DNA from 3 places in the Paenarthrobacter sp. TYUT067 genome. Region 2 is predicted to be linked to each of the others. Evidence: riboswitches for the same ligand, from Rfam matches in the RefSeq annotation. Region 2 holds a riboswitch; each other region holds the start of a gene.
What was found. A riboswitch is a leader RNA that binds a small molecule or an ion and turns the genes downstream of it on or off. The one in region 2 is predicted to bind thiamine pyrophosphate.

Region 1: it holds a riboswitch for thiamine pyrophosphate, as region 2 does, so the genes downstream of both, MOD31_RS10075 (ECF transporter S component) here and thiO (glycine oxidase ThiO) in region 2, are expected to answer to the same signal.
Region 3: it holds a riboswitch for thiamine pyrophosphate, as region 2 does, so the genes downstream of both, thiD (bifunctional hydroxymethylpyrimidine kinase/phosphomethylpyrimidine kinase) here and thiO (glycine oxidase ThiO) in region 2, are expected to answer to the same signal.

Annotation. Positions count from the first base shown of each region.
Region 1 covers NZ_JAMOIT010000009.1:88,703-99,234, forward strand. The annotation lists gene MOD31_RS10065 (energy-coupling factor transporter transmembrane protein EcfT) at 1-363, opposite strand, end outside; gene MOD31_RS10070 (ABC transporter ATP-binding protein) at 360-1,967, opposite strand; gene MOD31_RS10075 (ECF transporter S component) at 1,967-2,587, opposite strand; TPP riboswitch at 2,663-2,799, opposite strand; gene MOD31_RS10080 (NUDIX hydrolase) at 3,030-3,707, shown strand; gene MOD31_RS10085 (DUF4235 domain-containing protein) at 3,743-4,003, shown strand; gene mnhG (monovalent cation/H(+) antiporter subunit G) at 4,063-4,455, opposite strand; gene MOD31_RS10095 (monovalent cation/H+ antiporter complex subunit F) at 4,445-4,723, opposite strand; gene MOD31_RS10100 (Na+/H+ antiporter subunit E) at 4,720-5,286, opposite strand; gene MOD31_RS10105 (Na+/H+ antiporter subunit D) at 5,283-6,866, opposite strand; gene MOD31_RS10110 (Na(+)/H(+) antiporter subunit C) at 6,863-7,363, opposite strand; gene MOD31_RS10115 (Na+/H+ antiporter subunit A) at 7,360-10,377, opposite strand.
Region 2 covers NZ_JAMOIT010000018.1:71,506-82,037, reverse strand. The annotation lists gene MOD31_RS16500 (glutamyl-tRNA reductase) at 1-492, shown strand, start outside; gene MOD31_RS16495 (SDR family NAD(P)-dependent oxidoreductase) at 507-1,496, opposite strand; gene moeB (molybdopterin-synthase adenylyltransferase MoeB) at 1,535-2,737, opposite strand; gene MOD31_RS16485 (TetR/AcrR family transcriptional regulator) at 2,744-3,478, shown strand; gene MOD31_RS16480 (DUF3107 domain-containing protein) at 3,529-3,753, shown strand; gene MOD31_RS16475 (hypothetical protein) at 3,791-4,093, shown strand; gene MOD31_RS16470 (thiazole synthase) at 4,247-5,047, opposite strand; gene thiS (sulfur carrier protein ThiS) at 5,051-5,287, opposite strand; gene thiO (glycine oxidase ThiO) at 5,284-6,552, opposite strand; TPP riboswitch at 6,545-6,663, opposite strand; gene thiE (thiamine phosphate synthase) at 6,691-7,368, shown strand; gene MOD31_RS16450 (ferritin-like fold-containing protein) at 7,391-8,059, opposite strand; gene MOD31_RS16445 (TM2 domain-containing protein) at 8,216-9,175, shown strand; gene MOD31_RS16440 (RNB domain-containing ribonuclease) at 9,291-10,532, shown strand, end outside.
Region 3 covers NZ_JAMOIT010000020.1:59,602-70,133, reverse strand. The annotation lists gene MOD31_RS17435 (glutamate-5-semialdehyde dehydrogenase) at 1-647, opposite strand, end outside; gene proB (glutamate 5-kinase) at 644-1,825, opposite strand; gene obgE (GTPase ObgE) at 1,815-3,401, opposite strand; gene rpmA (50S ribosomal protein L27) at 3,556-3,819, opposite strand; gene rplU (50S ribosomal protein L21) at 3,881-4,189, opposite strand; gene thiD (bifunctional hydroxymethylpyrimidine kinase/phosphomethylpyrimidine kinase) at 4,588-6,132, opposite strand; TPP riboswitch at 6,123-6,221, opposite strand; gene MOD31_RS17405 (Rne/Rng family ribonuclease) at 6,406-9,591, opposite strand; gene MOD31_RS17400 (vitamin K epoxide reductase family protein) at 10,064-10,532, shown strand, end outside.

The DNA of each region.
Region 1 (10,532 bases), on a different contig from region 2:
CGGCAACGCAATCGCCAAACCGCGCAGCATGAAACCCAGCCCCAGCTCCAGGGAACCTTCACTGATGGACCAGAGTCCGACGTCGAGCAGCACAGCTCCGCTGTCCGCCGCCACAATCGCGGTGCTCCAGCCGCCGATCGCTGCCGCGATGATCAGGGGCCAGGCCCGCTGCCACAGAAGCCTGAGAGTGAGTCCGGCCAGTGGAAAGAGCGCCAGTTCCGCAACCAGTGCTGTGGAGGCCGAGACCCAGTCGATGGACAGGGCCAGCACCAAGGAAATCAGGAAAACGGATACGAACTTGGCCAACGGGTTGGCTTTGGTCAGGAGGGCATGGTTCCCGCGCAGGTTCAAGGCGTCCCTCATGCTGCACCCGCTTCCTGACGTGTGGCTTCACCCTGTTGGACCGGGCCGAGCCGCAATTCCGTTCCGCCGAGTACGGCACTGAATTCCTGATCGTGGGTCACGGAGACCACCGCGGTTCCAGCGTCCAGCAGCTCGGAAAGGAACGACGCCAGTTCTGCCCAGGTGTTGGCGTCCTGACCGAACGTGGGCTCGTCCAGGACAAGCACTTTCGGATGGGCCGCGAGCACCGTGGCCACCGAGAGCCGCCGCTTCTCCCCGCCGGACAACGTGTACGGGTTGGCATCCACCAAGTGCGTCAACCGCAACCGCTCCAGCAGTTCATCCACGCGTTCCTCGCCGTGGCCAAGATGCTTTGGACCAAACATGAGCTCATCCAGGACGTTGCCTGTGACGAACTGGTGCTCAGGTTCCTGGAAAACCGTGCCAATGCGGGAGATCAACTGCTCGGCTTTCCACTTGTACGGGTCAATACCGGCACCCTGGGAAAGGTCGACGGCGGCACTGACCTTGCCGTCCACCGGCGCAAGAAGGCCGGCGAACGTGAGCGCGAAAGTGGATTTGCCGGCACCGTTCGGACCCGTGATGGTCAGCGCTTGGCCTGCCCTGACCTGTGCACTGATGCCCGTTTGAACCGGCACGGGTGGGATGGTCTTGAACCTCTTGCGTCGTGGCTTTTCCCGGGAAACTGCGAGGTCCTGCGCCGCGAGGAGGAGCTGCGCGGTGTGGGGTTCGGCGTGGGGATCATTCCGCCGTTCCCGGGTCGCCGGAACATATCCCGGCACCCAGACGCCGGCTGACATCAGCATGGTGCGGGCTTCAGAAAGTACCTGGTCCGGCGGCCCGTCCAAGAGGACGCCCCCTGTAGCCCGGCCCGCTCCCAAGCCGTCCGAGCCCGCCGCCTTTGTTGACCCTGGCTGCAGGACCACAATCCGGTCCACCAGGTCCTTCCACACGGACACTCGGTGTTCCACCACAACAAGGGTGGCGCCGGTCTTGTCCAGGCACCGCCCTACCGCATCCCGGACCTCCAGAACGCCCGCCGGGTCCAAGTTTGCTGTTGGTTCGTCCAGCAGGATCAGGCCGGGTCGCATCGCCAAAATGCCGGCCAGCGCCAGGCGCTGCTTCTGTCCACCGGAGAGTGCCGCCGTCGGGTGATCCAACGCCAAACCGCCGCCTGCCGCGGTACGCAACCCCACGTCGTCGAGCGCTTCATGGACGCGTTCCCAGATCTCGTCCCTTGGGACGGCGAGGTTCTCCGCGCCGAAGGCGACGTCGTCACCCACGCGCGAGAGGACCACCTGTGTCTCAGGGTCCTGCTGCATCAGCCCGGCCCGGCCACGCTGCTCGCGGGGCGCGACGCCGTCAATCAGCAGGGAGCCGGTCTCATCCGAGTCGTCTTCCTCGTCCCCCAGAACCCCGGCAAGGGCATGCAGGAGCGTGGACTTGCCCGCACCCGAAGGACCCAGCAGCAGCACGCGCTCCCCCGGTTCAATCCGAAGGTCCAGGCCCTCAATGGCAGCTTGGGCCCGGCCTGCATGCCGCCACCCCCAGCCCTCGGCGGAGATGGCAGCAGGCTGCACCGCGCCGCTAAGTGTCGCGGACATCAGTTGAAGACTGGCTCCGAAGCGGCCTTGCGCGAGGCAAAGGAGCTCAGCACCCCGGTCTTGGCCAGCCCGCGCGTCGCAATCCACGAGAGTGCGCCCGCGATGATCGCCCCGGAGATCGTGGTGAAGGTGATGTAGGCCAGCTTGTCGATGGCCTCGTAAGCGATGTTCCAGCCCCAGGGCAGGAAGGAGTCGTTTAGGCCGCAGAAGAGACCCGCGCCGGCGCCCGCAAGGAGAGCAGTGGGCAGGTTGAACTTCTTGTACCGGAACGCCGCGAAGATGAGTTCGGCGCCCAGGCCCTGCAAAATGCCGGAGATGAGCACCGTGGTGCCGTACTGCGAACCCATGATGAGCTCACCCGTGGCGGCAACAGCCTCGCAGAACAGCGCTGCACCCGGCTTGCGGATAATGAGCATGCCCAGGACCGCAGGGATCATCCAGCCGCCGGCGATCAGACCGGTGAGCGGCGGATACGTCGCATTCATGGGGATGGAGACCAGTGCGGCGCCCTGGGACCATGCCCAGAAAATCACGCCGCCGGCAATGGCGATCAAAGCCGCCACAACAATGTCTACAACACGCCAGTTATAACTGGTCTTCTTCACGTTTACCGTGGTCATTTTCTGCCTCCTGAGGTTACAGGAGGGGAAAGTGCTACCCGTCATCCAGCTGGCCTGCGCCGCCCGGATCCGGACACTCTGAGAAGCTCGACTCCCTTGCGCCGGTACTAACCGGATCAGGTTCGAGGGTCTGCGGCTATCCGCACTCTCAGCGCCCTCGCGTCTCCTGCATCTCTGCAGAGTCCGACGGCGGCGCTCCCCTGTCGTTATCAAATCTGCCCTGATGGGCTGGTTCAGTTTACACCTGAGTCCGCGGCGGGCGCTGGTCCGTTGGGCGGCATTCAGTCACAATCAGCCGCGGCGGAGCACAGTGCTGACCCCCGTGCGCGTTGCGAGGCCCACTCTGCACCCTAAACCCACACCATTCCATGCACACCGGGCCACACAACGGGACCTGAGAGAATGAACCAGCAGACTTCACCGCGGCAAAGGGGCACACGTCATGACGAACCTTCCCACCACCCATAGCGCTGTGCCCCAACCACGTCTGGCCGCAAGCGTCATCCTGCTCCGTGATGCCCCTGCCGGGCTCGAAGCCTTCGTCCAACACAGGGTCAGCACCATGGACTTCGCGGCCGGAATGGTGGTCTTCCCGGGAGGACGTGTGGACTCCGCGGACGGGTCCGGGTGGGACTACCCGGAGGAATTGCTTCAACGCCACGCGTCAGAATGGAACCAGAGCTCCGTGGGCGCGGATCCTGCCGAAGCCGTGAGGAACGCCGGGAGAATACTCACTGCGGCCATCCGCGAAGTTCAGGAGGAGGCCGGGCTCACCATCGAAGCCGGACACCTCCGCCCGTGGGCCAACTGGATCACGCCCGCGGACATGCCCAAGCGCTTCGACACCTTCTTCTACATTGCCAAGCCAACAGCTGGTGCTACGCCCCAACACCAAACAACCGAGGCTTGGCAATCATTGTGGATGCCTGTGGCGGAGATTCTTGCAGCGGAAGCGGCCGGCACTTTGAAGTTGATGCCGCCAACCTATTACCTCCTCAAGGAACTTGCCGGGTTCGGAACAGTTGACCAGGTTTGGACGGCCGAGCACAGCGTCGTCCCGGTGCTGGCGCCGGTGGGCTCCATGGCAGCGTTCCTTAAGGAGCGGGAAAACCGTCGCTAACGCGTGCGATGGGTGTAGCCAGCTAGGCTGGGGACATGAACCTCTTCTTTAAGCTGATCGGTGCCGGAGTAAGCCTCGGGGCAGGCTTCGTGGGCACCAAACTCGTCAACAAAGGGTGGGAAAAGGCAACAGGCAACAAGCCGCCCCTGGGTCATGACGACGCAGAAACCAGCCTGCGCTCGGCCTTAACCTTCGCTTTGATCTCCGCCTTTGTCAGCACGCTCATCCAAGTCCTGGCGAGCCGGGGCACCCAGCGGGCCATCGCGCGCTTCGCCAAGAGCCACGACATCGTCTAGGCATCCAAACCACGACGCCGGGTCACCTGCAGGTGACCCGGCGTTCGTCGTTGCTGCTGCTAGCTGTCGCTCCGCGGTTCCTGGCCGGCAGCCGCCCTTTGGACCACGGCCTCCAGTTCATCCTTGGTGAGCTTCTCCCGGTGTCCATGTTTGGTGCGGTAGGCAGAACGGCCAACCATGTGAGCTGACACTGGTGCTGTGAGGAGCTGGAAGATCCATGCCACCAACAGAACCGGCCACACCCACCATGTCCGCATCTGAAGTCCAATCGCGGCCAGCATGAGGAACAGACCCAGGACCTGCGGTTTGGTGGCTGCGTGCATGCGGCTCATGAGGTCCGGGAACCTCAACAAGCCAATGGCTGCGCCCAGGGACATCAGCGCGCCCACCACCAGGAACACCGCGGTGACAGCATCAATGACGGAGTCAAGGCCCGAAGCGTCAGGATTCATTGCTCTGTTCCCTTCGCTCGGCCACGAACCTTGCAACGGTCACCGAGCCAATAAAACCGATCACTGCCAGAGCCACCAGCAGCATCAGGTTGTTCAGGTGCTTGTTCAGCGCCATGTCAATCGCCAAGGCAGCGCCCAGGATGGCCAGCAAAACATCTGATGCCAGAACACGGTCCAGAAGGGACGGACCGACGGCGATGCGGACAATCGCACCTGCGGCCGCCAGGCTGAGGATGACGGCGGTAACCACCAGAACTACTTCCTTCACAGCGCCGCCCCTTCCAGCCCTGGCCGTTGTTCGGCCTTGAGCGCCTCGACTTCTTCGCGTGTACCCATAATGCGGATCAATCCTGCTTCGATGTCTTGGGTTTCCTGACGAATTTTGTCGATATCCGCCTCTTCATAAATGTTCAGTGCGTGCAGGTACAGCGTGGAAGTGGAGCGGTCCACCTCCACCACCAGGGAGCCTGGGATCAACGAGATCACGTGGCCGGTGGCCGTCACCATGAGGTCGGAATGGCTCCGCAACGGAACGGCGACGACGGCGCTGCGGACCTTGGGCCCTTTTGCGACAGCCAGGTACAGCACCAGGAAGCTCGCTGCCACCACTTTGGCGAGGAACATCAGCGCAAAGGGAATGGCGCGAAGAATGTTGAACCTGCCGCTGAGCTCGACGGGCGGAAGGTAGAAGAACTTGGCCACCAGCACGGCAATCAAGGCGCCGAACAGGAGATTCCCGGGGCTGAAGTCCCGCCACAGGGCACCCCATACGATCACCAACCAGATGAGCAGCGGCAGTTCCGTGCGGAACGAGATCGGTTTACGGCTCATTTGGCATCCCCCGTCTGCACGTCATCCCTTCGAACCAGCGGCGGCACCACAACCGAATCTCCGAGGACCGAGTGAATATAGGCCGAACGGTCCAGCATGATTCCTGCGGAGCCGTCAGCGACCTTGAACAACGGGCCTGCAAAGACGGTCAGTGCCACGCCGAACACCACCAGTCCAGCTGTGGATCCCACCATGGTCCGTGGAAGTACTCCCACGTTCCCGGGCGTTTTTAGCACGGGGTCCGGATACTCAGCGTCCTCGGGCCTGCGCCAGAACGCCCTGTTCCAGACACGGGCGATCGCCAGCAGTGTCAGCAGGCTGGTGACCACGCCGCCCACCACCAACGTGATCGCCAACGGCGTCCCCAGCTCCACACCTGCTTGCAACAACCCCAGCTTTCCCAGGAAGCCGGAGAACGGCGGAATGCCCGCCAGGTTCATCGCGGGGATAAAGAACAACAAGGCCAGCAGCGGGGAGAGCTTGGCCAAGCCACCCAAGCGGTCTATGGACGAGCTGCCACCACGCCGCTCAATGAGGCCGGTGACCAGGAACAAACTGGTCTGGACGGTGATGTGGTGGGCTACGTAGAAGACCGCGGCGCCCAAACCTGCCACTGAGCTCATGGCCAGGCCAAACACCATGTAACCGATGTGGCTCACCAAGGTAAAGGACAGCAGACGTTTAATGTCGCTCTGGGCCAAGGCACCCAGAATTCCGACAATCATGGTCAATAGCGCCACCACCATCAGTGGGACGTTCAGCGTGTCCCCTGGGAATAAGAGCGTCTCTGTCCGGACCATCGCGTAGACACCCACCTTTGTCAGCAATCCTGCGAACACGGCGGTGACTGGGGCGGGAGCAGTTGGATAGGAGTCAGGAAGCCAGAAAGACAGTGGGAAGACTGCAGCCTTGATGCCGAACGCCACCAACAGCATCACATGCAGGAGGTTCTGGGTGCCCTGGTCCAGCTCGGCCAGCTTGATGGCCAGGTCCGCCATGGTGATGGTTCCCGTGGCTCCGTAGATCATGGCGATCGCAATGAGGAACAGTACGGACGAGACCACGGAAACCACCACATACGTAACACCGGCCCGGATACGCGGCCCCGTTCCGCCCAGCGTCATCAGCACGTAACTTGCTGTCAGCAGGATCTCGAAACCGACATAGAGGTTGAAGAGGTCACCGGTGAGGAAGGCGTTGGACACGCCAGCCACCAGGATCAGATAGGTGGGGTGGAAGATTGAGACCGGGGCTTCCTGGTCACCGTCGGCCATACCCTGACCCGTTGCGTAGATGAGCACCGCAAGGCTCACCACGGTAGAGACCACCAGCATGAGCGAGGAGAACTGGTCCACTACCAGGACCACACCCCACGGGGGCAGCCATCCGCCCAAAGTGACCGAGGTGGTGCCCCCATCCCATACGGAGATCAGGAGCAGGCACTCGAGCAGAAGGGTTGCACTGAGAATGCCAATGCTCACCACCCGCTGCGCGCTTTGATGGCGGATCAGCAAGAACGCCAGGGCAGCACCCAGAATTGGTAGGAGGACAGCTAGCGGCGACAGGTTCGCGAGATTCACGCGCTGCCTCCTTCCCGGGTTGTTGCCGTGTTGGGGGTCTCTGTGGCGTCCGGTTTGTCACGATCCGCCGGGCTGGCAGGAGTGACCGCGAATTCCGAGGTTTCCAGCGGCACGATGGCATCGTCCTCGGCATCGAAGCTCGGCGTCTTCGCCACGCGAACGTCTTCAAGGTCATCCTGGATCTCATCCTGACGAGCCAGGACCCACGTGCGGTAAATAATGCCCAACATGAAGGCCGTCACCGCGAAGGAAATGACAATCGACGTCAGGATCAGTGCCTGCGGCAGAGGATCACTGTATGCCTCCGGGGCCGTTTCCTTGCTGAACAGCGGCGCAAGGCCTGCATACCCTCCGGTGCTCAGGATGAGAATGTTGGTTGCGTTGGCCAGCAGCATCAAACCCAACAGCACTCGGGTCAGACTGCGTTCCAGGATTAGGTAGATACCGCAGGCGTACAGCACGCCCATGACGATCAGCAGGGTCAGGTTGATGCTCATGCGTTACCCTTCCCGAGCGCAGCGGATTCAGCGGCTTCGTGGGCAAGTTCGGGATGCTCGGCGGCATCTTCATCCGCGAGCGGCGCGCCTTTGCCTTCGAAGTGCTCGTCGATTTCGGCGCCGAGGCTGCGGAGGACATCCAGCGCCAACCCCACCACCACGATGTACACGCCGATGTCGAAGATCGTGGACGTGACGAACTTGACGTCACCAAAGACGGGCAGCCAGAACTCGATGATCGCGCTCTGGAACACCTGTCCTCCCAGGAAGAGTGGAACCACACCGGAGGCTGCCGCGGTGGCAAGTCCCGTCCCCAGAAGGGTGCCGGCACTGATGGTCGCTGCCTCGCTCAACTCGAACCGGCCACCGGCCAAGTACCGGATGGTGAGGGCTAGGCCGGCGGTGAGACCGCCCGCGAAGCCGCCGCCCGGTAAGTTGTGTCCGGCCAGGAGAAGGTAGATGGAAAAGACGATCATCGAGTGGAAAATCAGCCTGGTCACTACTTCAAAGATGATCGAGCGTCGCTCCGGCGCCAGCGTGCGTCCCGCCACCAGCCAGGCATCGCGCGTGACGTCGGTGAACTTCTTGGCGACGGCCAGGGCGGCGCCGTCGTGAGAATCACGGTCGACACCGGTGCGGCGGCCCACACTGCCTTCAGGTACGGCTTCGGAGGTCTTGATGCGATCGCCGCGGCTGCGGACGAAGATCAGGCTGGCAACGCCCGTGGCGGCAATGGCCAACACGGAGATTTCCCCGAAGGTGTCCCAGGCCCGAATGTCCACGAGGGTCACGTTGACCACGTTCAGACCCCCGCCACCTTCATAGGCCAGTCGCGGGAAATCGAGTGAGATGGGGGTGGCAACGCGCGCGCCCATGGCGTAGATGGCCACGAAGATCATGGTGATACCGAAGGCTGCGCCGATGATCACTCGGATCACCCGGAGCCTGCCACCGGTCCGGTCCCTTAGCTCAGCGGGCAGGCTGCGCATGGCGAGCACAAAGGCCACCAGCACGATGGTTTCCACGAGCATCTGGGTCAAGGCAAGGTCCGGAGCACCTTGCAACGCGAACATGAGGGCGATGCCGTAGCCGGTTACTGACACCATGAGGACCGCAAGGAAGCGCTTGTTGGCCCGGACCGCAGCCAGGGCACCCACCACGATCCCGATTCCGGCCACGATCTGCAGCGGGGAGTTCGGGTCAATGAGGTAGATGCCGTCCGGCAGGGGCTTGTTGGCCATGATCAAGGCGGTGGCCGGCACAGCGAACGCTACCGTCAGAATTACTGCCAGATAGAAGTACAACGAACCACGCTGTGTGCGGCCGGTGACCCAGACGGCAATATCGTCCAGGGCGCCAATGGTGTTCTGGTACGCGCGGTCGCCATCCACCCAGTCCGGAACCACGCTTTGTGCCCGGGAGACGAGGTTGCGTCCGTAGAACATCGCGGCGCCTGCCGCGAAGGTTATCGCTGTCAGCCCCAAAGCTGGGGTGATGCCATGCCACAAAGCCAAGTGTCCGGCGTCGACCGCGTCCGCGCCATCAGCGAATAGCGCTGCGTAAGGCTGGATCCAGGTGTCCACGGGTGCCGGCCATACACCGTAAGCGATGGTCAGGAGGCTCAAGATTGCCGGTGCGGCCAGGAAGGCGGGCTTGATGGGCTTGAAAGGCGTGGGCTCCACGCCGGGCTTGACGGCGAACGCACCCCACATGAAGCGGGCGCTGTAGGCGAAAGTGAGGATGGAACCGATGACCAGCCCAACCAGGATCCAGATGCCCCACACCGGAGCATGATCGCCGGTGCCGTAGTGGACGAAGGCCTCAAATACCGATTCCTTGGCCACAAAACCAGCTAACGGCGGCACGCCGGCCATGGACGCGGCAGCAATACCGGCCACCGCTCCGAGGGCACGCGAAGAACGGAAAACCCCGGAAAGCTTGCGGATATCGCGCGTTCCGGATTGGTGGTCAATGATGCCCACCACCAAGAAGAGAGCCGCTTTGAACAGGCCGTGGGCCAGCAGCAGACCCAGTCCCGCGAGGGCAGCATCCGGTCGGCCCAGGCCCACCACCATGGTGAGGAACCCGAGCTGGCTGACGGTGCCATAGGCGAGAATGAGTTTGATGTCGGTTTGGCGAAGCGCACGGTAGCCACCTACCAGCATGGTGGCCAGGCCCAGGCCGAGAACCACGGGAAGCCAGAACTCCGACGTCGAAAATCCCGGAGCCAGACGCGCCACAATATAGATGCCGGCCTTGACCATCGCTGCCGCGTGCAAGTAGGCGCTGACAGGTGTGGGAGCCGCCATGGCGCCCGGCAGCCAGAAGTGGAACGGAACAAGCGCCGATTTAGTCACCGCACCGGCAAGGACAAGTACGACGGCGGCAGCCACCGCTCCTTGCATCGGTCCGCTCATGAGCGTCCCGGCTTGGTCCAAAATCACTGAAATCCGGTAAGTTCCTGCAGCCTGGCCCAAGACGATGAGGCCCACGAGCATGGCCAAACCACCAGCTGTAGTGACCATGAGTGCTTGGAGCGCCGAACGGCGCGCAGCCAAACGGGTGCGCGCATAGCCGATCAGCAGGTAGGACAGGATGGTGGTGAGTTCCCAGAAGATGAACAGCATCAGCAGGTCATCGGAAGTCACCAAACCGAACATCGCGCCGGCAAAGGCCAGGAGTTGAGCTCCGAATCCGCCCAGATCCGCGTCCTTGTTTTTGAAGTAGCGGGCGCAATAAATCAACACCAAAGATCCAACGCCGAGGATCAGGAGCGACATCACCCACGCCAGGGGATCCATACGGAAAGCGAGCTCGAGCTTAAGGGTGGGGATCCATGGAAGGATTTCTTCCATTCCTCCACCGGAATATGCGGCCTCGTACTGGAAGACCAGCCAAACAAAGGCGCCCGCAGGAACAGCCGCGAGGGCGTAGAACGCATTTCTGCCCAGTTTGCGGAAGATCAAGGGCGCCACAGTTGCCGCTACAAAGGTGATGGCGAGAACTGTGATCACTGTTATCTCCGCAAAGTCAGGAACATATTGTCAAAAGTTGGAGCAGGCGGTCATACGTTGGGTTCGGTTTACCCAGTTTATCAAGGCGGACCGACAGTTTTCGGCATGGGAACCCGTCTGCGCGGACGGCTTAAAGCCGCGTTGTCCACATACCG
Region 2 (10,532 bases):
ATCGACCTCGCCCTCACCCACGACTTCGACCCCGCAGTGGGCGAACTCGATGGCGTTGAGCTCCTGACGCTTGAATCCGTACGGCTGGCTGCGCCTCAGGAGCAGGCAGAGTCACTTTCCCAGGCCAGCGCAATAGTCAACGGCGCCGCCACCTCCTTCGAGTCCGAACGCGAAGCCCGCTCCGTGGACACTGCCATTGTGGCGCTGCGCCGCCACACCATGAACGTCCTTGACGCGGAAATGGAAAAAGTCCGGGCACGGCATGGTTGCACCGCCGCCGCCGAAGAGGTTGAGTTCGCCCTCCGCCGGATGGTGAAGCAGCTCCTGCACATTCCTACGGTCAGGGCACGCGAACTGGCAGCCAACGGCCAACAGGAAGAGTATGTTGCCGCTCTGGAAGCCCTCTACGGCATCGAGGTGGAGAAGCCCCAAGCCGCCCCGGCCGCGGAGTGCCCGGTGGATCACGGGCAACTCCGCTCCGAAAGCGCCTGAGGCCACCTCGCCACTTACGCGAAAGCGTTGATACCTGTCAGCTCGGCGGACAGGTCCCACAGTTTCCCTGCTTCTGCTTTGTCGATAGCGTGCGCGTCCACACCTTGGTAGCGGGCGAGGGGTGAATCTTTGTCGGTGGGATTGGCGATGTCGCAGTCCTCGCAGTAAACCCCGCCTTTGCCTGCCAAAGCCGGTGACGTCGCCGCCCAAACCGAGGTTGCTGCGCCCTGTTCCGGCGTCTTGAATCCTTCCCGGAGATTTCCCTCGCCGTCCATCCAGCCTGCGGCCACCATCTCTTCCTTGGGCAAATGCCGTTGCAGCTCAGTCATGATGCCCCCTGGATGCACCGCGAAAGACCGCACGCCGAATTCCCGTCCCCGCCGGTCAAGTTCCACGGCAAAAAGTGAATTGGCCGTCTTGGCCTGACCATAGGCCCGCCATTTGTCGTAGCCGGTAGCGAAATTGATGTCCTCGAACCGGATCGGGGACAGCTTGTGGCCGGTGGAGGATAAGGAAACTACGCGGGCGTTGCCGGATGCCGACAGGGCAGGCCAGAGGGCGTTGACCAGAGTGAAGTGCCCCAGGTGGTTGGTGGCGAACTGGGCTTCCCAGCCCGGTCCCACGTGTCGTTCCGGGCTTGCCATGATGGCCGCGTTGTTGATGAGGATCTCCAACGAACCGTGCCCGGCCATGTATCGCTGGGCGAATGCTCTAACGCTGTCCTGGTCTGCCAGGTCCATCTCTTCCACCGTGACCGTGTCACCGAGACCGGCGCCAGCCAGCACTTCCTTCGCGTGTTCGGTCCTGCGAGCCGGGACTGTGACTTCCGCGCCGGCTGAAACCAGCGCCCGAACTGTCTCCAGGCCGAGCCCGGAGTATCCGCCGGTAACGATAGCCGCCTTTCCGGCGAGGTCGATTCCATCGATGACCTCCCGGGCGGTGGAACCGTGCCCAAAACCGGAACCAAGAGGGTGTTGCAGGGTCTCTGCCAGATCTTCGCTCATGGTTGAGCTTTACAGACAAAGGCCTGAACGGGCAACGATCAGTAAATGGGCTTCTCCGGTTCCACATCGCGCACCCAGGCGAGAATACCGCCGTCGAGATGGCTGACGCGCGTGTAGCCGGCCTTTTGCGCCGCTTCGAGGACAGCAGCCGATCGAGTCCCGGCCTTGCAGTGGAACACGATGTCCCTGTCCTGCGGCAGCTCCACCCACGCTTCGCCGGAGAGTATGCGGCCCTGCGGAATCAGGATAGAGCCGTCGATGCTCACGATGCTGTGCTCGCCCGACTCGCGGACATCCACGAGTTCGAAGTCCCGCTCCCCCAACTCCCGTTCGGCAAGCATTGCGGCCAGGTCTTTGGCGGAAACAGTGTGCTCCTGGTCCGTGGCCGCCGGCGGCGTTACTCCACAGAAGGCCTCGTAGTCGGTCAATTCCGTAATGGGTTCGGCTTCCGGATCCTTTGAGACCTTGATCTCGCGCCAGTTTCCGCCCAAAGCATCAAAAAGTGCCACCCGGCCCAGCAATGAACGCCCGACGCCGGTAATCAGCTTCACGGCCTCGGTGACCATGAGCGATCCAACCGCTGCGCAGAGCATGCCGAACACGCCACCCTCGCCACAGGACGGCACCGAGCCGGCGGGAGGCGCTTCCGGGTAGAGATCCCTGTACGTGGGCCCGTGGTCGGCCCAGAAGACGCTCACCTGGCCGTCAAAGCGGAAGATGGATCCCCAGACATAGGGCTTGCCGAGGATGGCAGCGGCGTCGTTCACCAGATACCGCGTTGCAAAGTTGTCAGCGCCGTCCAGGATGAGGTCATACTGCGCAAACAGATCCAGCGCATTGGAAGCGTCAAGGCGGACATTGTGCAGGACAACGTTGACCAAGGGGTTGAGTTCTGCGATGGCGTCACGTGCGGATTCGACCTTGGGCGTACCCACGTCCTTCACACCATGGATGACCTGCCGCTGCAGGTTGCTAAGGTCCACCGCGTCATCGTCCAGTATGCCCAGGGTGCCCACTCCGGCAGCGGCCAGGTACAGCAGTGCGGGGGAACCAAGGCCACCGGCGCCTATGACCAGGACTTTGGCATTCTTGAGCCTGCGTTGGCCCAGGGCGCCAATTTCAGGAATGATGAGATGCCGGGAATACCGTTCCACCTCGGCCGGCGTAAGTTCGGCGGCCGGTTCAACGAGGGGCGGGAGGACAGCGGGCGCAGTAGCGTGGGCAGCAACAATTGAGGCCATACCCCAATCTATGCCTGCAGATGCCGCCCGGTCATATTACCCCCCGGTAGAGTAGTCATAACTGCGAAGGAAAGGCGGCAGACTGTGGCTGACGGCACACGGGCAAACGATGGGGCACCGGCCAGGCAGGAACGGGCAGGTACAACGCGTTCACCAAGGTTGCCGCGGGACGAGCGCCGCGCACAGTTGCTGACCGCGGCGCTGGAAGTATTCGTTGCCAACGGCTTCCACGGGGCAGCCATGGACGAAATCGCGGAGGCCGCCCACGTGAGCAAACCAGTGCTCTATCAGCACTTTCCCTCCAAGCGCGAGCTTTACATGGCGCTCCTGGACAGCCACCTTGCAACCCTGACGCAGCTGATGCTCAACGCCTTGAACTCCACCACGGATAACAAGGAACGCGTCAAGGCCGTCATGCGCGCTTACTACAGGTTCATTGCCGATGACGACCAAGCCCATCGCCTGGTGTTCGAATCGGACCTGATCAATGATGCCGATGTCAGTTCGCGTTTGGAGACTTTCAACAAAACGTTCGCGGACGCCGTGGCCCGTGTCATTGCCGAGGACACCAAACTGCCCCCTCTGGAAGCGCAGCTTCTTGGCCGTGGTTTGGCCGGAATGGCTCAGGTCAGCGCCAGATATTGGCTCGAAACGGACGGAAACCTGGACCTCGATGTGGCCAGCGATCTGATCTATCGTTTAGCTTGGCGCGGAATCAGTCGATTCCCCAAAGAGTCCTAGGCTACAAATAGAGGACTGACTTAACACTTGATTGGCTTGGAGGCCTTGCTGTGGAAGTAAAGATCGGCATTCAGAACGTTGGCCGTGAGATCGTGCTCGAATCCTCCCTGGATGCCGACGCCGTCGCCAAGATTGTGGCTGAGGCCGTGACCAAAGGCTCCGAGCTTCGCCTCACTGATGACAAGGGCCGACAGGTCATTGTTCCCGGCAACGTGCTGGGCTACGTGGAAATCGGCGCCGAGGAAACCCGGCGCGTCGGCTTCGGCGCTCTCTAGGGTCTTCCTACGTCTCGTCGTCCGCTAAGGAGTTTTCATGCTTTCTCTCGTCGTGGTGGTTCTGGCCACCATTGCCACCGGTTTCATTGTGTGGGCCAACGACAAGCGGCACGGCAAGTACGGGATCGCGTTGCCGGCCGGTGTCTCAGCAGCTGTGGGCACCCTGAGTTGGATCGCGTTCATCAGCGCCGGATTGGGCTACCAGCCTGGCGCAACGTGGATTCCGTGGGTCCTGCCTATTGTGCTCGGCACTGCCGCGGCGGTTGCCGTGGTGCTCTTTCTCGGCCGGACCAGGACCCAGCACGATACTGCGGCCCTCACCAAGGCGCTGCGGCTTTAGAACCTTAGACAGTAGTGACCGTCACCCCATGGTGGCGGTCACTACTGTTTAAGCCCCGGCACGACTTAAGCCCCGCACGACGCCGCGTGTGCGCCGAGGTTGTCGTTCTGAAATGAGTCGCCGAGCCCGGCTGCCACATTCCGAGGGTTCGGATCAGAGGAACTCTGCCCGGCCTTCCATCGCCGAGGACGCGAGCGCGTGCTCCCGCCGGGGAATCCGGCCTGCCTGCCGCGCAAGCCTACCGGCGATGACAGCGTGCTTGAAGGCCTCCCCCATCTGCACCGGGTTCTGGGCCCGGGTTACAGCGGTGGCCAACAGCACGGCGTCACAGCCCAGCTCCATGGCCAACGCGGCATCGGAGGCGGTTCCGATTCCCGCGTCGAGGACCACGGGTACGGAGGCCCGGGACACGATGAGTTCAATGTTGTGTGGGTTCAGGATGCCGAGGCCGGTTCCAATGGGTGATCCCAAGGGCATGACGGCGGTGGCACCCAGGTTCTCGAGCCTGAGCGCGAGCACGGGATCGTCATTTGTGTAGGCGAAAACCTTGAAGCCCCGGTTCACCAGTTGTTCCGTTGCATCCACCAGTTCCACGGCGTCGGGCAGGAGCGTGTGTTCGTCGGCGATGACTTCCAACTTCACCCAATCTGTCTCCAGCGCTTCGCGGGCCAGTTCAGCGGTCATCACGGCGTCCTTGGCAGTAAAGCAGCCCGCAGTGTTGGGAAGTACCCGGATGTTGTGGTCCACCAGGAGCTGGAACAGCGATCCCGTTTCGGCGGGTGAGTAGCGCCGCATGGCTACGGTGGTGAGCTCGGTCCCCGAAGCCAGGAGCGCTGATCCCAGGCCATCAAGGCTCGGCGCGCCTCCGGTGCCCATGATGAGTCGGGAACCGAATTCCACGCCGTCGATCGCCAGCACATCAGTGGTTCGAACGTCAATGTTTGCTGTTGTCATGGTTCAGCCTCCTTGGACTGCTGTTACGAGTTCGAGTTCGTCTCCGTCGGCCAGCGCCGTCACGGCCCATTGGCTGCGGGGAACCACCTCGGAGTTACGTGCGACCGCGACTCCCAGCTTGCCGCCGTCGGCCGCTTGACCGCGAGGGTCCAAGGCGCGGCCCGTGATCGCTGTGACCAGAGTGCTGACGGATGCGTCATCGGAGACTGCGTGATCGGTTCCGTTGAGTTTGATGTTCATGCTGTTTCCTTGGTGGGAGCGTGTGCTGCTGGTGTGAGTACTTGGGGAACTGAAGCGTTGCCCGCGAAGCGATCAGGCAGGAACGGAGCCCATCGAGGGTCCTTGGATCCGTTGATGAGTTCGCCCACGATCCTGGCGGCTACGGGAGTCAGGAGTACACCGTGGCGGAAGAATCCTGTAGCGATCACCAAGCCGTCAACGTCGCCGTGGGGACCGCTGACCCGTCCAAGCAGGGGGGCGTTGTCCGGAGTGCCGGGGCGGGCGCGGGCAGTTGCTTCAAGGAGTTCCAGTTCCGCCACTGCGGGGACCAGAGTTTGGGCATCCCTCAGCAGTTGATAGACGCCGCCGGCCGAGACTGCGTTGGAAGTCGCTGACAACCGGTCTTCGCGTTGCGTCGCTCCGATCACCACGGTTCCGTCGTCCCGGGGAACGATGTAAACCGGAACGCCTCGAACCATCCCCCGAACAGTGGACGTCACCAAGGGCCGGAGCTTTTCGGGGACGCGAAGCCGGAGGATGTCGCCATAGACCGGCCGCACTGGAAGGGTCAGTCCTTCAGGGAGCCCCGACACGTGGGATGCCCCCAGCCCGTTGGCCACCACAGTCTCCGCGGCAAGGACCACGACTCCGGATTCGAGTTCCACTCCGGTGACCCGCCCGCCATCCCGCAGCACACCGCGCGCCGGGGAAAGAACGGCGAATCCGTCATCGGCCCCGGGCACCCAGGAGGCGTCGTCAGGCGAATGGTTAGCCAATCCAGCCAGGATGCAGGCGGCGAGCTTTCGCGGATCCACTTGGTGGTCGGCGGGAATGTCGAAAGCGCAGGAAATCTGCGGGCTAAGGAGCGGCTCGCGGTTCCTCGCGTCCCGCAGGGCAAGAGGTTCGACTCCCAAGCCAGCTGCGAGCTGTACGTTCCTGAGGTCTGCGAGCGCCCTGCGGTCGGCTGCGTCGGCACCCACGGCGAGGGTGGGCGTCGTGCGGTATCCGCTGCCCGCTCCCCCCAAGTGCAGTCTGTCCACGAAGGAGGGCCACAGCCGGGAAGACTCAATCATCAATTCCAGGAGGTCTTCCTCCTGGTAATGCAGTTCGCTGACGGGTGCAAGCATTCCGGCGGCGGCGAACGTTGCGCCCGAGGCCGGGGCGGGGTCGATCAGCACCACTGAACGGCCAAGTCGCCGGGCTTCATGAGCGATGCCCAGGCCTATGATGCCGCCGCCAATGACGGCCACGTCTGCCTGGATGGGGGTATGGCGGGGATCTGCCATTGGTTTCCTTCCCTACGCCGGTACTAGCCGGATCAGGTCAAGCGGTCGGCGCTGAAGCCCTCTCAGCCGGACAGTCATATGACGAATGTCGCGGCTCCCGCAGCACGTGCCCAGTTTAGAGGAACTACTCTGGTTTCCATGACCCAGCCTGACGCCCTCGCCTCTGCCCGCCTCTATTTGTGCACTGATGCCCGTCAACGGCAGGGCGATTTTGAAGACTTTGTGGACGCCGCTTTCGCCGGTGGTGTGGACATCATCCAGCTCCGCGACAAGACGCTGGAAGCTGCCGAGGAGCTTGAAATGCTGGCCGTTTTGCGGAGCGTCGCACAACGGCACGGACGGCTGTGGGCTGTCAACGACCGGGCCGATGTTGCCAGTATTTCCGGGGCTCCCGTGTTCCACATCGGTCAGAAGGACCTGCCTCTGACGGCCGCCCGCACACTCCTGCCGAATGTCACCGGCATCGGTCTTTCCACCCACACACCGGAACAAATCGACGCGGCAATTGCTACCGCCCAAGGCCCCTTGGGACTGGACTACTTCTGTGTGGGTCCGGTCTGGGCAACGCCCACCAAACCCGGGCGCGCGGCTGTGGGTCCGGGTTTGGTCACATATGCCGCAGAGGCACAGAAACGTGCAGGCGACGTGACGACACTTCCGTGGTTCGCCATTGGCGGCATCGACCACAGCAACGTTGAACAGGTAGTCGCCGCGGGGGCCAGCCGCATCGTCGTCGTGCGCGCTATCACGGAGGCAACAGACCCGACGGCGGCAGCGAAGTCGCTGCTGCAGGCGTTGGACACCGTTGAGCCCTAGCCGGTCCTGAGCTGGCCGGCGTCTACGCTGTCAGGCCAAGGCCCGTCATCCGGCGGGAATGCTTCCCGGCGAGTTCCGTCGTCAGCCGTTTCACTTCAGCACGCGAGTCCCCTCCGCTTCTCAGCGTTGGGCCCAGCCGCGGGTGCTCCATGCCGACGCGTTGCGCCTGCGTCAAGGCCTCTCCCACCAGGCGGCGGCCCCACAGTGCAAGGCGCGATGCCAGGCGTGGGTCATCACTCAGGGCCCTCCTCAGCAGAACCCGAAGGACTTCAGTGGCTTGATCGGGGGAAGCCACCCGTTCAACAAAATGCTGCGTTTGTGGGTCAAGGAACATCGCGACAGCCCTGTAGAAGTCCGACGACACAGTGTCGATCACATAGGCCTTCATGACGGATTCGAACCAGTCTCCCGGTTTGGTGCGCTCGTGGAAATGGTCGAAGGAACGCTGGAACGGCAGCATCGCATGTTCGGGGTCGACCCCCATCTCCACCAATCGATCGCTGAGGAGCGCGAAGTTGCCGTAGGCACCCACAGCGATCTTCGCCAGCACTGACCTGTCATGAAGGGTGGGAGCATAACGGGAGTCCAGCGAGAGCCGTCCGAAAGCAGACAGCTCGCCATAGGCCATGGCTCCAAGCAACTCCGCTGAGAGTTCCCTGGCAGAGGCTGCGGCGTCCGGGGATATGCCCATGAACCCAGCCTATCCCTGGCCGGGCATGAGATTCCCGGGGTTTGCGTTCTGCTTCCGGCCTCGTTCCTACTAGGCTGGCTCGACGTGAGTTGACTGCCATGTGCCCTGCATACCGCCCGTCCTCCTCCTCGCACCCACTTCACTGAAGGAATTTCCATGAGTCACCCGAGTTACCCGCCCGCGCCCCAAAACGATGCCGGATCAGGAGTTCCGCAGGTCCCGGCCGCGCCTTATGCTTACGGCGGCCAGTTCCAAGGTGGAGCACAGCCTGGCTACCAACCCGGACCGGCTTCAGGCCCTTATGGAACTACGGGCGGGGCGGTTCCGGCCAAGTCCTTCATGACCACCTGGATTTTGGCGCTGCTTCTGGGTGGCTTGGGTGTGGACCGCTTCTATCTGGGCAAGATTGGTACCGGAATCGCGAAGCTGCTCACTGCCGGCGGCTTCGGCATCTGGTCCATTGTGGACCTCATCATCACCTTGACAGGAAACGCCCGGGACAAAGAGGGCAGGCCGCTGGCAGGCTACCTGGAGAACAAGAAGAAGGCGTGGATCATCACCATCGTCGTCTGGTTCGCTGGTGTGATCGTGGGAATTGTGTCCACTGTGCTGTCTTTCACCCTCTTCGCCGCTGCAGTCCAGCAGGGACGAACCACACCTGCTGCACCGCTCCCTTCCGCCAGTCAAGGGCCCCTGGTGCCCTCGCCTGGCACTGCCAACGAGGCGAACTCCTTCACCGTGGATGTTGATGACAGCACCAAGGTAAAGGTGGGCGTGGTCGATTCTCTTTACACCAACGAAATCCCCTCGATGTCGTACATGAAACCCGCCAACGGGGGGTTCCTCGTGGTGGAGGTGTCCTGGGAGACGCTGACGGGGACAAGCTTCGCTTCCTCAACGAACTTCCAGGCCTTCGACGCTGACGGAAAAGAAGGTGAGTTGCTGTTCCTCACTGAGGACCTGGGCAGCCTGCCGATGGGGAGCGTCGCCACGGGGGAGGTCAAACAGGGAGTGATCGCGTTCGACATCAAGAACGGCCCCACCAAGATCGTGGTCACTGATGTCTATGGCGATGAGGCCGCAACCTTCACGCTGACACCTCCGGCCGGTCAATAACCCACCCGGACAGGCTTACGCGCTCAAAGAAGGAACCCGCCGTCCCTCATGGACGGCGGGTTCCTTCGCTAGCGCGTCCAAGACTATCGGCCCATTTCGGGCTAACCTGAATTTCGTGTCACATCATCGGATAGCACCCAACGTCGACGACTCATCGGACCAGCTCGCCGCGGCCCTTGCCGCTCTCAGGACAGAGCTGGAACTCCCCGGTGAATACCCTGCAGACGCTGTGGAAGAAGCACAGCAGGCCGTAGACGCCCTCGAGCTTCCGGAACAGGACCTGCGGGACATAGCGTTTGTGACTATCGATCCGGCGACATCCACCGACCTGGACCAGGCCCTGTTCATCGACCGCACCGGTAACGGTTACACGGTCCTCTACGCAATCGCCGATGTTCCGTCTTTCGTGGCTCCGGGTGGGGCGTTGGACGCAGAAACGCGTCAACGCGGACAAACCTTCTACGCTCCTGACGGGCGGATCCCGTTGCATCCGGAAGTTATCAGCGAGAACGCCGGCAGCCTGCTTGCCAATCAGGATTGCAGTGCTTTCGTGTGGCGTTTTGACTTGGATGCCAAAGCCGAAGTTCAGACGGTCACCGTTGCCCGGGCTGCCGTGCGCAGCAGGGCCAAACTGAGCTACAAGGGCGCTCAACAGCAACTCGACGACGGTACAGCCCCACCCGTTCTTCAGCTCCTCAAAGAAGTAGGGCTCAAACGCGTTGAGCTGGAGCGGCAACGCGGGGGCGCAAGCCTGAACATGCCGGAACAGGAAATAGTTCAAGCCACCGACGGCGGCGGGTACAGGATCGTTGCTGCGCCGTCGCTGCCGGTTGAGGACTGGAACGCGCAGATATCCCTCATGACCGGCATGGCCGCAGCTCAGATGATGCTTGATGGCAAAGTGGGGATACTGCGCACCATGCCGGCACCTGACGATCGGTCGCTGCTCCATTTCAAGCGCCAGACTTCTGCACTCGGAAAGCCCTGGGACGGCCAAGTATCCTATGGCGAATATTTGCGGACCTTGGACGCGTCCGATCCCAAACAGTTGGCCATCCTGCACTCTGCCGGCATGTTGTTCAGGGGCGCCGGTTACACACCCTTTGACGGTGAGGTGCCCGCGGAGGTCATCCAAGCAGCCATCGGGGCTCCGTATGCGCACACCACCGCACCCCTGCGGCGGCTCATCGATCGCTTTGTCTTGGTGATCTGCGAAGCACTCAGCAACAACCACGACATCCCGCAATGGGCCCGGGAAGCACTCCCCTCGCTGCCGGAGATCATGGCCTCCTCAGACCAATTGGCCGGACGCCTTGAGCGCGCCGCACTGGACACCGTGGAAGCAGCCTTGGTGGCC
Region 3 (10,532 bases), on a different contig from region 2:
ACGGTCTGCACCGCGTCAGCGGGCAGGCCCACGGAATCCAACGCTTCGCGAAGAATCCGGACAAGTGCCTCGTTGGTGTTGGCCGCGGCGGAACCTCCACGAAGGATCACAGCGTTGCCGCTCTTCAATGCAAGGCCGGCAATATCTACTGTGACGTTCGGCCGGGCCTCATAAATGGCGGCCACAACACCCATGGGGACGTTTACTTGGCGCAGGCGCAGTCCATTGGGAAGTGTCTGGCCCCGGACCACGTTGCCCACAGGATCGGGCAATCCGGCCAGGTTTTCCAAAGCAGCCACCAAGCCGTCAATACGGGCGGGGGTCAAGGTCAAACGGTCCAGGAGTGCTGCTGAGGTGCCGTTTGCCCGGCCTACGGCAACATCCTTGGCATTGGCTTCCAATACATGCTTCCGGTTCTCCACCAAGGCAGCTCCGATGGCGCGCAGCGCGCGGTCTTTCCATGCGCGGTTTGCCTGTCCCATACGGCGGGCAGCCTTACGGGAGCGGTCCGCTATGGCGTGAACGGCAGCCTGGACATCTTCCGGTGACAACGGCGCGCCGCCTGCTGCAGGGTTCTCCGGCGTCTGGCCGGGGGTACCGGAAACATCAGAGATCACAGGGGCGTCAGGGGTCAGCGCTTCAGTCATGCTCCAAGTTTAGATGAGCGCGATGCCCTCAGGAGCACCAGATCATCAACATGAACAACTTCGCGGTCATAGCCGCGGCCCATGGCTTGGCCCAGCTCCTGGGTGGTGCGGCCCAACATGCGCGGGAGTTCATCGGAAGAGTAATTCACCAAGCCGCGCGCCACCACCGTTCCGTCGTGGGCAACCATCTCAATGGGGTCGCCGGCTTCGAAGTCACCGCTGATGTCCGAAATGCCTGCGGGAAGGAGTGACCTGTGCCGGTCGCGCACGGCTTTCACTGCGCCGTCGTCGAGCATCAACCGGCCCTGGACCGTGGCCAGGTGCGCCAACCAGAGGAGGCGGACCGGCTTGCGATTGCCATTCACGGCGAACCAGGTTCCCACATCCCCGCCGGACAAGGCTGCCGCAGCGTTGGCCGTGGACGTGACCAAGGCATGGATGCCCGAGCCGGCAGCAATGGACGCAGCTTCCACTTTGGTCATCATGCCGCCGGTTCCTACGCCGGCTTTGCCTGCCTTGCCGATGGTCACATCCTCAAGGTCCCGCGGACCTCGGACCAGCGGAATGCGTTGGGCGCCTTGGGAAGGCGGGCCGTCGTAGAGGGCGTCGACGTCGGAGAGCAGCACGAGCGCGTCGGCGCGAACCAGGTGCGCCACCAAGGCAGCCAGGCGATCGTTGTCGCCGAAGCGGATCTCATGGGTGGCCACGGTGTCGTTCTCATTGACTACCGGCACCACGCCGAGGTTCAACAATCTGTCCAGCGCCCGGAATGCATTGGTGTGCTGCGTTCGGCGCATGAGGTCATCGGCAGTCAGCAGAACCTGACTGACGGTCACGCCGTGGGCGCTGAACGCCTGCGTGTACCGTGCCATCAGGAGGCCCTGCCCAACACTCGCGGCAGCCTGCTGCGTGGCCAGGTCTTTAGGCCGCTTGGCCAAACCCAAGGGGGCAAGACCGGCGGCGATGGCACCCGAGGACACCAGGATGATCTCCGTGCCTGCATTGCGCTTGTCAGCAAGAGCATTTACCAGCCCGGTGAGGGACTTCTCGGAGATGCCACCCTTGATGCTGGTCAGCGAGGATGACCCCACTTTGACAACAATTCGCTTGGCGTTGGCGAGGGCTTGACGTTCAAGGCCTTCTGCTGTGTCCGGAGCGTCGACAGTCCTAGTCGTCATCACCGGAATCCAGGTGACTTTCCTTCACTGCCTGCGCGCGCCGACCACTGACGGATTCGGTCCAGATACCAGCCTTGCGCTCCGCTTCGAGCTCGGCCCTCGCGGCAGCCTTGGCCTCACGGCGCTCGATCTGCTCATCGCGCTTCTGTGAACGTGTGGGACGGTCACCGATGTCCGCGACGCGGATGTCAGTCCCGCGGGGCGTTGCAAGGAGTTCAGCGCCGGCCATCATGGTGGGCTCCCAGTCGAACACCACGCCATCGTCTTCACCGATGACCACGGTGTCGCCGGGCTTGGCGCCAACCTTGAACAGCTCAGTTTCCACACCAAGCTTGGCAAGACGATCGGCAAGGTAGCCAATGGCTTCCTCGTTGGTGAAGTCAGTCTGCTTGACCCAGCGCACAGGCTTTTCACCCAATACGCGGAACAGGGGCTCGAGGTTCTTCTCCTCGCGGCGGATTTTGAATCCGGACTCGTTGACGGCGCGCGGACGCAGGACGGGAGGTGCCACCTTGGGAGGCGCGGTCTGCACGGCGTTACGTGCTGCTTGGACGATCTCAGCCATGGCAAAGCCGAGCTGACGCAAACCTTCGTGGCTTGTTGCCGAGACTTCAAAAACTCGGTATCCGCGGGCTTCAAGGTCCGGACGGACGAACTCGGCCATATCCTTGCCGTCAGGAAGATCCACCTTGTTGAGGACTACCAACTTGGGGCGCTCATTCAGTGGCACCACTTCACCGTCAACGCCGGCATAGCTCATGTCTACCGCGTACTTCTCGAGTTCGGCTTCGATGATGGCGAGGTCGGAAAGGGGATCACGGTCTGATTCAAGGGTTCCGCAATCAAGGACGTGAACCAGCGCAGCGCAGCGCTCTACGTGCCGCAGGAAGTTATGGCCCAAGCCCTTGCCTTCGCTGGCGCCTTCGATCAGGCCGGGAACATCGGCGATGGTGAAGCGCACGTCGCCGGCCTGCACCACACCAAGGTTGGGAATGAGGGTGGTGAAGGGATAGTCGGCAATCTTGGGCCGGGCAGCAGACATGGCCGCAATGAGGCTCGACTTACCGGCAGAGGGGAAACCGACCAAGGCGATGTCTGCGATGGACTTCAGTTCCAGGACGATGTCGCTGGATTCACCTTCGATGCCCAGCAGGGCAAAGCCCGGCGCCCGGCGCTTCTGCGATGAAAGGGATGCGTTGCCGAGGCCGCCTTGGCCACCAGCGGCCGCAATGTACTCAGTGCCCTCGCCAACGAGGTCAGCCAGGACTTCGCCGTCCTTGGTCTTGACCACGGTGCCATCGGGCACGGGAAGAATCAGGGTTTCACCGTTCTTGCCGCCTCGCCAGTCACCCATGCCTGGGCCGCCGTTGGTGGCGTGGCGGTGGGGAGCGTGGTGGTAGTCGAGCAGCGTTGTGGTCTGGGCGGAGACGCGAAGGATGACATCGCCACCGTTGCCGCCGTTGCCGCCGTCAGGGCCGCCGAGGGGCTTGAACTTCTCACGCTTGACAGAGACACAGCCGTGGCCGCCGGTTCCGCCGGATACGTGCAGGACTACCCGGTCTACAAAGCTCGCCACGTGGATCTCCTCAGTTGCTGTCTTACAGCGTTTGTTGCTGTTGCCAGCGCTGTTGCAAAAACCAGTGCGCTACGGCGCCCTAGTCGATTGTAATGCGGTTAAAAGAACGGTGGAGCGGGCCGTTTGGCCCGCTCCACCGGTTCAGAACTTGTTGTTACTCTGCAGCTGCAGCAGCAACAATGTTCACTACGCGACGGCCGCGGCGAGTACCAAACTCAACCGCACCGGCCTGCAGTGCGAACAGGGTGTCGTCGCCACCGCGACCGACGCCTGCACCCGGGTGGAAGTGGGTTCCACGCTGGCGAACGATGATCTCGCCAGCGGAAACTACCTGACCACCGAAACGCTTGACGCCCAGGTACTGAGCGTTGGAGTCACGACCGTTGCGAGTGGAACTCGCGCCTTTTTTGTGTGCCATGTGAAATGCCTGCCTCTAAATTTCTGGGGAAACTGAAAAACCTGAACAGCGGTAACGAAAGTTACGCGATGCTGGTGATCTTGATCTTGGTCAGTTCCTGACGGTGACCCTGACGCTTCCGGTAGCCGGTCTTGTTCTTGAACTTCTGGATGACGATCTTCGGACCACGGAGGTCTTCGAGGATCTCAGCCGTGACCTTGACGTTGGCCAGTTCCGCAGCAGCGGAAGTGACCTTGTCGCCGTCAACCAGGAGCAATGCGGGCAGCTCAAGCGTGCTACCGGCTCCACCGGGGACGCGGTTCAGCGTTACGTAGTCTCCAACGGAAACTTTTTCTTGGCGGCCGCCTGCGCGGACAATCGCGTACACCACTTGGGTACTCACTTCTCTCGACGTTTATTACAAAATTTGCGTGCGGAACCTTGAACCGGAATCAGGCCTGGTTCGCGCTGTGCCTCAACGCCGTGGACTTCTGATCGAAGCCCGCGAGTCATCCCATGAACAATTCCAAGGGGCATAACCCAAGTGTTGGCGTAAGCACCGAAGATCAAGATTACGCTAGTTTGACCTTCGTCTGCAAATGAGGCCGAGTCCGGAGGCTACCTCGTGACTTGCGTCACCAGTTGATACGGACTCTCCCGGCACCGTGCCCATACAGCCTACCGTGTTTGCGCGAGATTAACGCGATTCGGCCAGCGACGCGCGGAAGTGTCCCCGCAATCGCATCTAATCCGCCCAAGGGAACCCTGCCAAAGTGACGCCCGGCAAACTCAGGCAAACAGCCTGGGAGCATCGAAGAATGCGGTCTCGTAACGGCAGGACTGGGTGAAGGCCTCCATCATCGCGGCCCTCTCCGTATCAGAAGCCGCGACCGCCGCAGCATCCGTGAGGCTGATCGCTTTCCGCGTTGCCGCGGCGAAGTCCTCGTCAGCGTAGGTCGTCAGCCAGTCGGCATACGCATGGTCCGCCGCGGCGCCCGCATTCAGGTAATTGGCATGGAGCTGCCGCCCCACCTCCGCGTACAACCAGAAGCAAGGAAGTATTGCGGCGAGAACCACGGCGTAACTGCCGGAAGCGGACGTTGCCAGCAAATGGTCCACGTAGGACTTGGTGACCGGCCCCAGTGCGGTCGGCGCTTCACGGCTGCTTAGCCACGTCCTGTGCAACTCCGACTCTACCTCCAGGCATTGCTGCGATGACCTGGCCCAGAACAGTTGCTCTTCTTCCGTGGGGGCCAGGGCGCCGGCACGTGCCAAGACCCGGGAGTACCCGTTGAGGTAGATCGCATCCTGGGCGAGGTAGTAAGTGAAATCACGTTCTGGGAGTTCTCCGGATTGGAGTTGCTGAATAAAGGGAAGTCCATGAATGGATTCGAGTTCCGGAACGGCCGCCTCCCACAAAGCCGCAGCGAAGGCGCCCGGGGCTGACGCTCGCTGGAGGTGATGGAAGTGATGCACCGGACCGTTCCCCCGGCCTACCTGGAGTTCCGCCGAGGCTGTCAAAGCTCCGAGTAGCCAGGGCTTTACTTCCCGCAGTGATGTTTCCCAGTTGCCCGTGCGGGCCTGGACGGTGGCCAGGGCGGACGAAAGAGAGCAACCGGTTCCGTGGCTGTTGCGCGTCGCCACGCGGGGACCTGATACCTCCACAACATCCCGTGACAAAAGCCCTGTGGTGTTCACCAAGGCATCCGGGCATTCCGGGCCCGGCAAGTGGCCACCCTTGACCAGAACTGTGTTTCCGTACTCCGCAGCAAGCCGCTTGCCTTGCTCCAGTGCCGAAGCCCAGTCTGCTGCCTCAGGCTCCCCCAGCAGCATGGCAAGCTCAGGAACATTGGGAGTAATGAGGTGGGCCAGGGGTAGCAGTGAACGCAGGGCATTCTCCGCGGACTCCCGCAGCAGCCGGTCGCCACTGGTGGCCACCATCACCGGATCAAGAACCACGACGGCGGGGCGCACCTCTTCGAGCCAGTCCCGGACCTGGGCAATGACGGCAGCATCGCCGAGCATTCCGATCTTGACGGCATCAACGATGATGTCGCCGCTAATTGCTTCCAGTTGTTGACGCAGGAAATGCGCCGGAGGGACGTGGACTGCGCTCACCCCCACTGTGTTTTGCGCGGTGAGAGCCGTAATGGCAGTCATGCCGTACCCACCCAACGCTGCAATGCTCTTCAGGTCCGCCTGAATTCCGGCACCGCCGGAAGGGTCCGAACCGGCAATAGTGAGAACGCGCGGGACCTGGCGGGCTGACGTGTGAGCGTCCAGCGGGTATACCGAGTGGAGCGGGTACACAGATGAATGTAGTGATGCAGCCATGAGGACATCCCTTCGCCGGTGCTAACCGGACAGGTTCAACGGGTCTGGATCTCAGCCGGGCCCATCGCCCGGCACCCCGTGTCAGTCCCCTAGCCTAGCCGGGAAGCCTGGTGCTGCAGGTACCGAACCATCCGGGAGCCCGGATGTGACCGTGGAACGCGTCCCCCGCCAAGGATTCAACGCAACGTAAAAAGGGCCCTGCGCTCCCGCCAGATGCAGGTAGCGCAGGGCCCTTTGAGCCGATGTTGGCCGCGGAGAGCGGCTCGGCCGTGACTAAAGCTCCGAGGCTGGAACCCCGACTCCTAGAATGATGGGCTCGGAGGCCGGCGCCTTCTTGACTGGCTCCACGGGCGCCTTGGCCTCATGGGACGAGCCCTGGGGGGCCGAGGCCGTCACCACATGGTGCTCGACGCTGGTTTCATTGGCCGCACCCTGAGCCCGGCTGGCACTGCGGTTGCGACGACCACGACGACCCCGCGGAGATGCCGAAGCCTCAGGATCTTCCTCAACCCGCGCCGGTGCGTCAGCCTTCCGGGCCACAGCAGGCTCCTGTACGGCCAGCGGAGCGGGTTGTTCCTCAGATGCCGGAGCGGCGCCAAGGTGGGAGAACGCTTCTGCCAGGAGGTCCAGGCTCATGGCAGGCTTGTTTGCCTGCGGTTCCTCGTGATGCTCCACGAACGGCAACGCAACTTCTTCTCCGCCGAAGCGCAGGACCGGAGTGGACCTGGCTTCCTGGGCGGCTGCATCGCGGTTGGCGGCTTCATGTGCTGATGCCCCCGCTTCGTTGCCGGCTGAGGTTCCAGATCCGGCGTCGGCCGTCCCTTGGTGTTGGCCGGCCGCCCGTGCCTGCTCTTCTGCACGGTGAACTTCGTCGTCGTGCAGGTGCGCGGCGTGCGCCGCAGCGGCAATGGTTGCCAGGGCAGCCCTGGTGGCCTCCGCCTTGGCCTGCCGGGCAGGATCCTGCGGTTCAGTCGGGGTCGCGGGGGCAACCGGGGTAGTCGTCGTCGTATGGACCTGTGCAGGGGTTTCGGCTACGGCCTGTCCCCCACCCTTCCCGCGGCGGCGTTTGCGTTCCGTCCGTGCAGCGGGCTGCTGTACCTCGGAGTGCGGGCGGTGTTGCTCGGCTGCCACCACGTTGGCGCGCCGGTGTTCAACGGGCTCGTCATGAGTGACGACGCCACGTCCGGCGCAATGCTCACACTGCTCACCGAATACCTCAAGAAGGCCGGTGCCCATGCGCTTACGTGTCATCTGGACCAAGCCCAGGGACGTCACCTCGGCCACTTGGTGCTTGGTGCGGTCCCGGCCCAGGCACTCCACCATGCGTCGCAGGACGAGGTCGCGGTTGGATTCGAGGACCATGTCGATGAAGTCGATGACGATGATGCCGCCGATGTCGCGCAGACGGAGCTGGCGCACCACTTCCTCGGCCGCTTCAAGGTTGTTTTTGGTGACCGTTTCTTCAAGGTTTCCACCGCTGCCGGTGAATTTGCCGGTGTTGACGTCCACCACAGTCATGGCCTCGGTACGGTCGATGACCAACGAACCACCGGACGGGAGGAAGACCTTACGTTCCAGGGCTTTATGGATCTGCTCGTCGATGCGCCATGCAGCGAAGATGTCCTGATCCTTGGTCCACTTTTCGAGGCGGCCCACCAGATCAGGGGCAACGTAGGTTACGTATGCCTCGATGGTGTCCCAGGCGTCGTCACCGGAGACGATCAGCTTGGAGAAGTCCTCATTGAAGACATCACGGACCACCTTGATAGTGAGGTCCGGTTCGCCGTACAGCAGTTCAGGGGCAAGGACCTTGGTGGAGGAGGCCTGACCTTCGATGCCTTCCCACTGGGCACGCAGACGGTTGATGTCGTGCGTCAGCTCTTCTTCCGACGCACCCTCAGCGGCTGTGCGGACAATGACACCTGCGTTTTCCGGCAGGCGGTCCTTCAGGATGCGCTTGAGTCGGTTGCGTTCGACGTCGGGCAGCTTGCGGGAGATGCCGGTCATGGAACCACCGGGCACGTACACAAGGTAGCGGCCGGGCAAGGAGATCTGGCTGGTGAGGCGGGCACCCTTGTGACCCACGGGGTCTTTGGTGACCTGAACCAGGACGGAGTCTCCGGACTTCAGGGCGTTCTCGATCCGGCGCGGCTGGCCTTCGAGGTTGACCGCGTCCCAGTTGACTTCACCGGCGTACAGGACGGCGTTGCGGCCGCGTCCGATGTCCACGAAAGCAGCTTCCATGGACGGCAGCACGTTCTGGACCTTGCCCAAGTACACGTTGCCGATCAGGGAGTCCTGCTGGGTCTTGGACACGAAGTGCTCGGCGAGCACACCGTCTTCCAGGACACCGATCTGGATTCTGTCGTCGCGCTGGCGAACGATCATTTGACGGTCCACCGATTCGCGGCGGGCAAGGAACTCGGCCTCGGTGATGACCTGGCGGCGGCGGCCGGTCTCCCGGGACTCACGGCGCCTCTGCTTCTTGGCCTCCAACCGGGTGGAGCCCTTGACACCCGTCACGCGGTTTGACGGAGCTGTCTCGGTGATGGGGCGGGGGGCACGGACGCGGGTGACCGTGTTGGGCGGATCATCATCCGCGCCGCCCGTCAGTTCAAGATCCTGGTCTCCACGACGACGACGGCGACGACGACGAGACGTCACGCCTTCCTCAAGGGCTTCAGGTGCCGGCGCTTCTTCATCGTCAGTCTCGGTGCCGTCCTCGGCCTCGTTCTCATCGCGTTCGGTTCCGCGGCGACCACGGCGGCCACGGCTTCTGCGACGACGACGGCTACCAGCGTCTTCCAGCTCGCCGTCGGCAGGGACTTCGGCTTCTTCTTCGGGCTCCTCGGCTTTTTCTTCAACCGGGGCAACGCGGGGAACGGTGGTGAGGTCCGGGGCCTGGAAGATCATGGACGTGATGGAAACCGGCTCCATGAACAATGATGTGGAGGCGGCAGCAGCGGCTTCCTCGGCGGGTTCCTCGGTGGCGGCTTGGGCTTCAGTCTCGTCAGCAGCTGCTTCAGCGGCAGGTGCCTCGGGCTGGGCCTTTTCCGGCGTCGTGCTGTCCGCCACGGCTTCCGCAGCTGCGGGTGCCTCGGCTACCTCAGCTTTGGGCTTGGCAGTACGACGGCGGCGGACCGGCTTTTCGGGGGCAGGTTCGGCCATCGCTTCGGGCGCGGCTTCTGCGGCGGCTTCGGGCGCGGCAGTGGCGTCATCCCCCAAACCGGGCAAAGGCTCGGCAGGCTCTGCCTTCTTGCGGGAGCGGGTGCGGCGCACCGGCGCTTTGGTGGCCTCCGGGGTCGCTTCCGGCGCCGGCGTGTCAGCCGCAGGCGCCTCTACGTCAGCAGCAACCTTGGGCGCTGCCTTGCGCCGGGTCCTGGTGGCTTTTTTGGGCGCTTCCGCAGTTTCCGCGGGAGCTGCCTCGTCATTAACGGCTACAACCTGGTCATTATCCATATGTGGCAACACTCCTGCCCCAGCGACGCCGCCACATCCGGCGCCCAGTGGAGCAAATATTGTCAAAACCCGCAGGCGTTGACAGAAGTCGGCAGTATGCCTCCCGGTTCGCACCAGCATTGGGGTGCGGCAGCCCTGGAAGGCCGGCGGCTTTATTCTGGAACCCGTTGTTCTGCTGCCACAACCAGGTGCCGTCCATTGTCATGGCGGGCCCACCGAGGATCACGTGATCCGGGCATGCCCAGCTCATACTGGCGGTCTTGGGAACAAAGTCACCGGACCGGGTGTCGAATGTGGATCGACGTCCGGCCATGTTCATTCTCTCACACCCCTGCACATTCGCGGCGAAGGCCGCTGTGTCGCGGAACTCCGCCAGCGAAGCTGGGGCCGGCGCCCAGTCTTCGGCGTTACAATCCTCCCAAGAGCCCTTCCCGGCTTGCCGGGCCATTTGTCGAAAAGGACCACATCCACGATGCCAAGCACCGCCAGGGGAAACCTGGCCAATCAAGCCACAGTCCATGTGGAGGACATGTCCACCCCTCAGGACTCCCTTCCCGCGACGGTCCGGGACAGGCCCTTTGCCTGGCTGTTGCTGATCACCGGTGTTATTGGATGGTTGGCGTCCGGAGCCCTGGTACTGGAGAAACTTGAGGTGCTCAAGGATCCCAACCATGTAACCGTGTGCGATGTAAATCCCTTTGTCTCCTGCGGTGCCGTGATGCAGACACCGCAGAGCTCTGTGTTCGGTTTCCCTAACATGTTCATCGGCATCGTCGCCTTTGCTGTGATCATCACTACGGCCATGGGCATCCTCGCCGGAGCAAAGTATTCACGCGGTTACTGGCTGGGTCTCCAAGCCGGCGTGACCCTCGGATTCGCCTTTGTTGTGTGGCTGTGGTCGCAGGCCCTCTACGCAATCCACGTTCTGTGCCCGTTCTGCA